Regions from separate parts of the Arthrobacter sp. fls2-241-R2A-172 genome, predicted to be linked through region 2. Evidence: predicted binding sites of a transcription regulator. Region 2 holds the regulator's gene; the other holds the start of a gene.
What was found. Region 2 encodes LexA, which represses DNA repair genes until DNA is damaged. Its sites were predicted from a motif close to TCGAACANNTGTTCGA; they were not measured.
Positions count from the first base shown of each region.

Region 1: the regulator LexA is predicted to act here: its motif matches at 1,498-1,513, upstream of QRM57_RS07750 (LexA family protein).

Region 1 covers NZ_JARVTB010000003.1:481,929-485,334, reverse strand. Annotated here, with positions in the region: gene QRM57_RS07755 (LacI family DNA-binding transcriptional regulator) at 34-1,056, shown strand; gene QRM57_RS07750 (LexA family protein) at 1,053-1,484, opposite strand; gene QRM57_RS07745 (dihydrofolate reductase family protein) at 1,589-2,194, opposite strand; gene QRM57_RS07740 (hypothetical protein) at 2,295-2,732, shown strand; gene QRM57_RS07735 (FAD-dependent oxidoreductase) at 2,871-3,406, shown strand, end outside.
Region 2 covers NZ_JARVTB010000016.1:77,234-80,639, forward strand. Annotated here, with positions in the region: gene QRM57_RS19270 (ATP-dependent DNA helicase) at 1-1,448, shown strand, start outside; gene lexA (transcriptional repressor LexA) at 1,474-2,217, opposite strand; gene QRM57_RS19280 (LysM peptidoglycan-binding domain-containing protein) at 2,568-2,927, shown strand; gene QRM57_RS19285 (histidinol-phosphate transaminase) at 3,007-3,406, shown strand, end outside.

The DNA of each region.
Region 1 (3,406 bases), on a different contig from region 2:
TGAGGAACTTTAGCTCATATTCGCCATGGGAAGATGGAGGGCATGGCCCCTGAACAATGGCATCGTCCCGCGACGCAGAGCGATGTGGCTCGCGAAGTCGGAGTGTCAAGGACGCTGGTGTCGTTCGCCTTTCGCGGAGCCCCCGGGGTCAGCGACGAGACAAGGGAAGCCATCTTCGCGGCCGCCCAACGTCTCGGGTACCGGCCCAACGCGGCGGCCGCCGATCTGGCACGCAAGCACCGTTCCGCCGTCGGACTCTATTTGATGGATATCCGAAACGAGGTCTATGCAGACATCCTTAGCGGCGTCCGCACAGCACTCCCCCATGACGGCAACAGGCTCATACTGAGCGTCTCCCGGTCGGTCGACGGCGTGGATCGGGGCGCACTGGACTCCCTGATTGAAGCCAGGGTGGGGATCATCATCGCCGCGACACTCCTGGACACCGACCACCAGGTGCAGGAACTGGCCCGGGTAGTGCCGCTGGTCAGCGTGACCCGCCCGGTCGAAGGCGTAGACAGTGTGTACTCCGATGATGTGACCGGTGCCCGCGCCGCGACAGAACATCTGCTTGGCCTCGGGCACCGGCGGATCGCCCATCTGGCCGGCCCCATTTACGACGGACACACCGCGCGTCGGCAGAGCTACGAGAAAACCATGCTCGACGCCGGGCTCGCGCCGGTGACGTTGTCGGCGGAGGACTTCACACAGGAGGCCGGGGAGCGGGCAGCATCGGAACTGCTTGGCCTGGCAGACCGGCCGACCGCCATCTTCACCCACAACGACCAGCTCGCCCTTGGCGCCCGGGAAGCCGCTTACGCAATGAACTTGTCCATTCCCCGGGATCTGTCGCTGGTGGGATACGACGATTCGAGGACTTCCCGGCTGCACGGAATCGACCTCACGTCCGTTGACCTGCAGGCGTTCGAGTTGGGCCGCCGTGCCGGCTCTGTGGCGCTCGAACGCCTGGCCAACCCCGACGCGCCCACAGCGGACATCCGCCTCACGCCGCGCCTGATAGTCCGGAATTCCACCGCGCCGCCGGGCACCAGCTAAACGTGGTGCAGGCACGTGGTGGCCACCCCCCAGATGGTCAATTCCGACAGCGCAGCCACCGTGATGTCCGGAAATGCAGGGTTGTCCGCCTGGAGCACCACGCCCCTTGAGGTGATGCGGAGCCGTTTGATGGTCAACTCGCCATCCAATACGGCAACGACGACGGACCCGTCCTTGGGCTCAAGCGCCCGGTTCACGATCAGCTCGTCACCGTCGCTGATCCCGGCACCCTCCATCGACTGTCCGGTAACCCTCACCACGTACGTGCTGGTCACGTCCTTGATTAAGTGCTCATTGAGGTCGATCCGGCCGTCAAAATAGTCTTGTGCCGGGGAGGGATAGCCCGCAGCAACAGCGACGGGAGCCAACAGCACCGACGCCAGGGAAAAGCCCGCATCTATCACGCGGGGGCCGACGATAACGCCCACAACACACCTTTATTCGAATATATGTTCGATATTCGAGTGTACATCCGTTGGGGGACATTGTTCTCCTGCGGTTATGGGACCCCGGAGATCAGCACAGCGCCGGGCTAGTCCTTGACGCCGCCCACGCTATAGGTGACGTGGGTGACCAGTCCGGTGCCACTGACGGAGGTCGGTTCGAGCCTGAGGTTCCCCACGCCGTCGAGCAGCCGCTCCCCGCCACCAAGGATCACAGGTGCTATATGGAGCCGCAGTTCGTCAATCAGCCCGGCCGACAGGAACTGCCGGGCAGTCGACGCTCCCCCGGCGATCGCCACGTCCTTGTCCCCCGCGGCGTTCCGGGCCAGGGACATTGCCTCTTCGACTCCGCCGTTGATGAAGTGGAACGTCGTGCCACCCTGCATCTCCAGCGGTTCACGTACATGATGGGTCAGCACATACACCGGCGCGTGATAGGGCGGCTCCTCGTCCCACCAACCGCGCCAGTCCGCGTCCCACGGGCCAGGACCCGGTCCCGCGAACATGTTCCTGCCCATAATGAAAGCGCCCGCAGCGAGGATCCCTTCCACCTGGGCGGCATTGGCTTCGCGTTCCTCGAACTGCCACCGGTGAAGGGTTTCGCCGCGCTCACCCAATGGCATCTGCAGGCTCTGGTGGGGACCGGCCACGTAGCCATCGAGGGACACGGTCAGGTCGCATGTGACTTGGCTCATGGGCCCATCATTGCATCCAAAACCTCAAGGTGGCGCCAAAACCCTCGCCAAACCGCCGCGCCAAGGCGGACACTGGGGGCTAGACCTTCAGGAGGATTCCATGGCGAGTACTGCAGAGCTGGAGCAACTTGGCATCCTGGTGGGCGAATGGGAAACCACCGTCCCGGGACGGGAAGTCAAGGGCCGGACGACGTTCGAGTGGCTGGAAAACGGCGGCTTCCTCATCCAACACTCCACGGTGCAACAGCCGGAATATCCCAACTCGGTGAGCATCATCGGTGCCACAGGCTCCGATGGGGCGCTCCAGCAGCACTACTTCGATTCCCGCGGCGTCGCACGCGTATACGACATGATCCTGAAGGACAACGTGTTGACGCTTTTCCGGGACGGCCCGGACTGGCCCCAGCGATTCGTGGGACGGTTCAGCGACGATGGCAACGTGATCAACGCACGCCTGGAACGCGGAACCTACCCCGGCGGACCCTTGGAACACGACTTCGACATGGTCTACACACGGATCCACCCACGCTCGATGTGACGCACGTTATTACCGGCCGGTAAACAACACGCTACGGATCGGCCAAAGATGGCAACAGCGGGGAAACACCCGCGAAAAACCGAATGCCTAGGCTGATGATCAACAGCACCAAACAGGTCATCAGCGAAAGGGCCGAACATGTCCGCCACTCCGTCCGCAGCATCCCTCCACATCGTCATCGCAGGCGCAGGTCCAGCAGCCCAGGCTTTGGTGCGGCGGCTGGCCGGCACGGCCGATACCCGGCTACGTCCCTTCACCGGCACCATCACCGTGCTCAGCAACCGCGACGACTGCCCCGAGGCCCTCCTCGAACTGGCAGAACTTCCACAGGTCTCGGTCCGGTTCGGCCAGGCGGCCAGCTTCATCGATCCGCACGCCAAAGTTGTGACCACAGTGGACGGCATGGACTTCTCCTACGACCAGCTGGTTATCGCGACCGGCTCTGCCCCGGCTCTCCCGCCAGTCGCCGGTGCTGAAGCCAGCCTGAGCTACTCCACCATCGATGATGCGGCCACCATCGGCGAAGCCGTCCATGATCTCACCCGGATCGTTGGACGCCGTCCGCTGGGAATCCTCGTCGGCAACGGCCCCGCGGCCGGCCAGGCAGAGGCCGTGCTCCGGGCCCGCGGAGTCCGTCCCGTGCGCACCACCCTCCGCCCTGCCGCCGTCGTTCG
Region 2 (3,406 bases):
CGGTCACGTCCATGGAGTGTCTCGGCGCGCAGAAATGCCCGTTGGCTGAGGAATGCTTCAGCGAACTCGCGCGGTCCCGTGCGGCTGAGGCCGATGTCGTCGTCACCAATCACGCGATGCTGGCCGTGAGTGCTTTTGAGGGATTGGCCGTGCTCCCCGAGTACGACGTCGTGGTGGTCGATGAGGCCCACGAACTTCAGGACCGCGTGACCGGAGCCGTGTCCGGTCAGCTGTCCGTGGCCATGGTCCATGCTGCAGCGTCCAGTGCGCGCAAGCACACGGCCATTACTGTGGATGCCCTCAACGCTGCGGCTGACCGGCTGGATATGGCCATCGCAGGCGTGCCTAATGGCTTGTTGCCCAACGGACTCAACGACGAACAGCTCGACTGCCTTGACCAGTTGCGCGACGCCACACGCGCGGCCCTCTCGGATTCGAAGACGGACTCTTCCAACGCGGTCGACGGCGGTCGGCAACTGGCGCGCTCACGGCTCATGCTCATCCTGGAATTGTGCGAACGCCTGCTCGCCGCCAAGGAGAACAGGGAAGTGGTGTGGTTCTCGCGAAACAGCAACTTCGACCCCCAGCAGGGCTACTCCCAGCCTGATGAAACAGCACCCGCCCTCATTAACATTGCGCCGTTGAGCGTCGCAGGCCGTTTGCGTGAAGGCCTTTTTGCCGGCCACACGGTGGTCCTCACCTCCGCCACGCTGGCCATAGGCGCGGCTTTTGAACCGGCCGCCGGTGGCTTGGGCCTGATCGGTGACGGCGCCCCGAGCTGGACGGGCATCGATGTGGGGTCGCCTTTCGACTACCCCAAGCAGGGTGTGCTCTATGTGGCCAAGCACCTGCCCAAGCCTGGTCGGGGTACATCGCCGGAAGCCCTTGACGAGTTGGAAGACCTGATCAGGGCCTCGGGTGGGGGAGCGCTCTGCCTGTTCTCCTCACGGAGGGCGGCCGAGGAAGCGGCCGATGCCATGCGGCTCCGCCTTGACGTCGACATCCTTTGCCAGGGTGAGTCCACCATGGCTGCGCTGGTCAAGCAGTTCGCGGACGAGCCGGACACCTGCCTGTTCGGCACCATGTCCCTGTGGCAGGGGGTGGACGTTCCGGGCGGCTCCTGCCGGCTGGTGGTCATAGACCGAATTCCCTTCCCACGTCCGGACGACCCCCTGATGACCGCCCGTTCACGGGCGGTCGCGCAGTCCGGCGGAAACGGATTCATGGCCGTGTCGGCCACCCACGCGGCCATTCGGTTGGCCCAGGGAGCTGGACGCCTGATCCGATCAACCGGTGACAAGGGTGTGGTGGCTGTACTGGACTCCAGGCTCTCCACAGAACGCTACGGCGGGTTCCTTCGGGCTGCCCTGCCGCCATTCTGGGCCACAACCGACCGCAAAGTAGTCCGAGGTGTCCTGGAGCGCCTGGGGTCGGAAAAGGCCTCCTAGGGGCTCCTCAGGACCCGCGTGAGGGCTAGAGGGAGCGCAGCACAGAGACGACTTTGCCCATGATGGTGGCTTGGTCGCCAAGGATGGGCTCGTACTGGGTGTTCTGGGGGAGCAGCCACGTATGTCCGTCGCGCTGCCGGAAGGTTTTCACGGTTGCTTCGTCGTCCAGGAGTGCGGCGACGATGTCTCCGTTGATGGCGTCGTTCTGGCGTCGCACCACTACCCAGTCCCCGTCGCAGATGGCCGCGTCAATCATGGAATCTCCGGCGACCTTGAGCATGAACAGCTCGCCATGCCCTACGAGTTGCCGCGGGAGGGGGAGTACGTCCTCCACGGTCTGGTCGGCCAGGATGGGACCACCGGCGGCGATGCGGCCCACCAGCGGAACCATCGCTGTATCGCTGGCGCTGGCCAGTTCCGTCACAGCGAGTCCGCCCGTGCTGCGAAGCGCCGTGGGTGCTTCGACGCCGGGGATAGGACCGCCGTCCAGGGTCAAGGGCATCAGGACTTCCATGGCCCGGGGACGCTTTGGATCGCGGCGGAGGTACCCGAGCTTTTCCAATTGGGACAGCTGGTGGGTGACGCTGGAGAGGCTGGCAAGGCCGACGGTGTCACCGATCTCACGCATGCTGGGCGGGTATCCGTTGTCATTCACGGACCTCTGGATGGTCTCCAGGATCTTCTTCTGACGGACGGTCAGGCTCTTGGGGCTCTTTTGAGGCTGTTGGCTCCGCAGGGGTACCGCGCCGCCCGTGGCTTTCGCTGCCATGTTCGCCAATGCCTTTCCATTCCGTCCCCGGTGTGTGTCCGGGGATGTCGGGCCCGCAAAAATGTCAGACCCTCCTGTTCCACTGAAACAGTGCTGTTTCTTCACTCAAACGTAGGGCAGCCACCGGCGTTTATCAAACATTTGTTCTAGCGAGTCTCGACACCGTTCGTTGATAAGTGCTAAAAATGTCATAGCAAGGTTCGAATATGTGTTCTATAAACCTGACGCTGAGCCCCGTTGTTCGAAGAAAGTGTTCGAACAAGCAAGGGCCGGCACAGGAGAACACCAAGAATTGGCAGCCAGGCGCCGGGCATCCGGCTCATTGGCAATAGCTCAGAAGGGCTCAGCTCATGTCCGCAATCACTACGTTCGCTGATTTCCGCACCACCCAGGCTCCCGCTCGCCTGCGCCTGACCCGTCGGGGGCGGATTGTGTTCTTCGGCATCCCCGCTATGTTGCTGGTGGCTGCGCTGCTGAGCCTTGCCGGTTTCATCACCGCGCCCGCAAAGGCCTCCGACTCGCAGTCTCAGCTTCGACCTCCAGTCGCCGTTACAGTCACTGTCCAGCCGGGCCAGTCCCTGTGGGGTATTGCAGGCGCGGCAGCTCCTGAGCGGGATCCCCGCGATGTCATCTCGGAAATCATCCAGCTCAATGACCTTCGTGGCGGCCGTATCCAGCCCGGTCAGCAGCTCTTCGTGCCCGCCAACTAAGTGCCGGACCCCGCGCGAAACGGGAGTGGCCCGGCGTCACAGTTAGTTGGCGGTCGCAGCGGCCCCTTAAACTGACTGGGTGAGTGAGCAGCTTGAGCGACTTGACCGACTTCCCCTCCGGACCAACCTGCGTGGACTGAGCCCCTACGGCGCACCGCAGCTTGATGTCCCCATTTTGCTGAACGTCAACGAGAACACCCATGGCGTCCCGGCCGATGTGCAGGCCGCCATTACGGAGGCCGTCGCCGCTGCTGCCACTGGTTTGAACCGCTACCCCGACCGCGAGTTCACTGAGCTCCGCGAATCGCTGGCCGAGTACTTGGGTCATGGTCTTTCCCGTGACAACATCTGGGCGGCCAATGGATCGAACGAGGTCCTCCAGCAGATACTCCAGGCATTTGGTGGTCCTGGTCGCAAGGCGTTGGGTTTTCCTCCCACGTATTCCATGTACCCGCTTCTCGCCAGCGGCACGGACACGG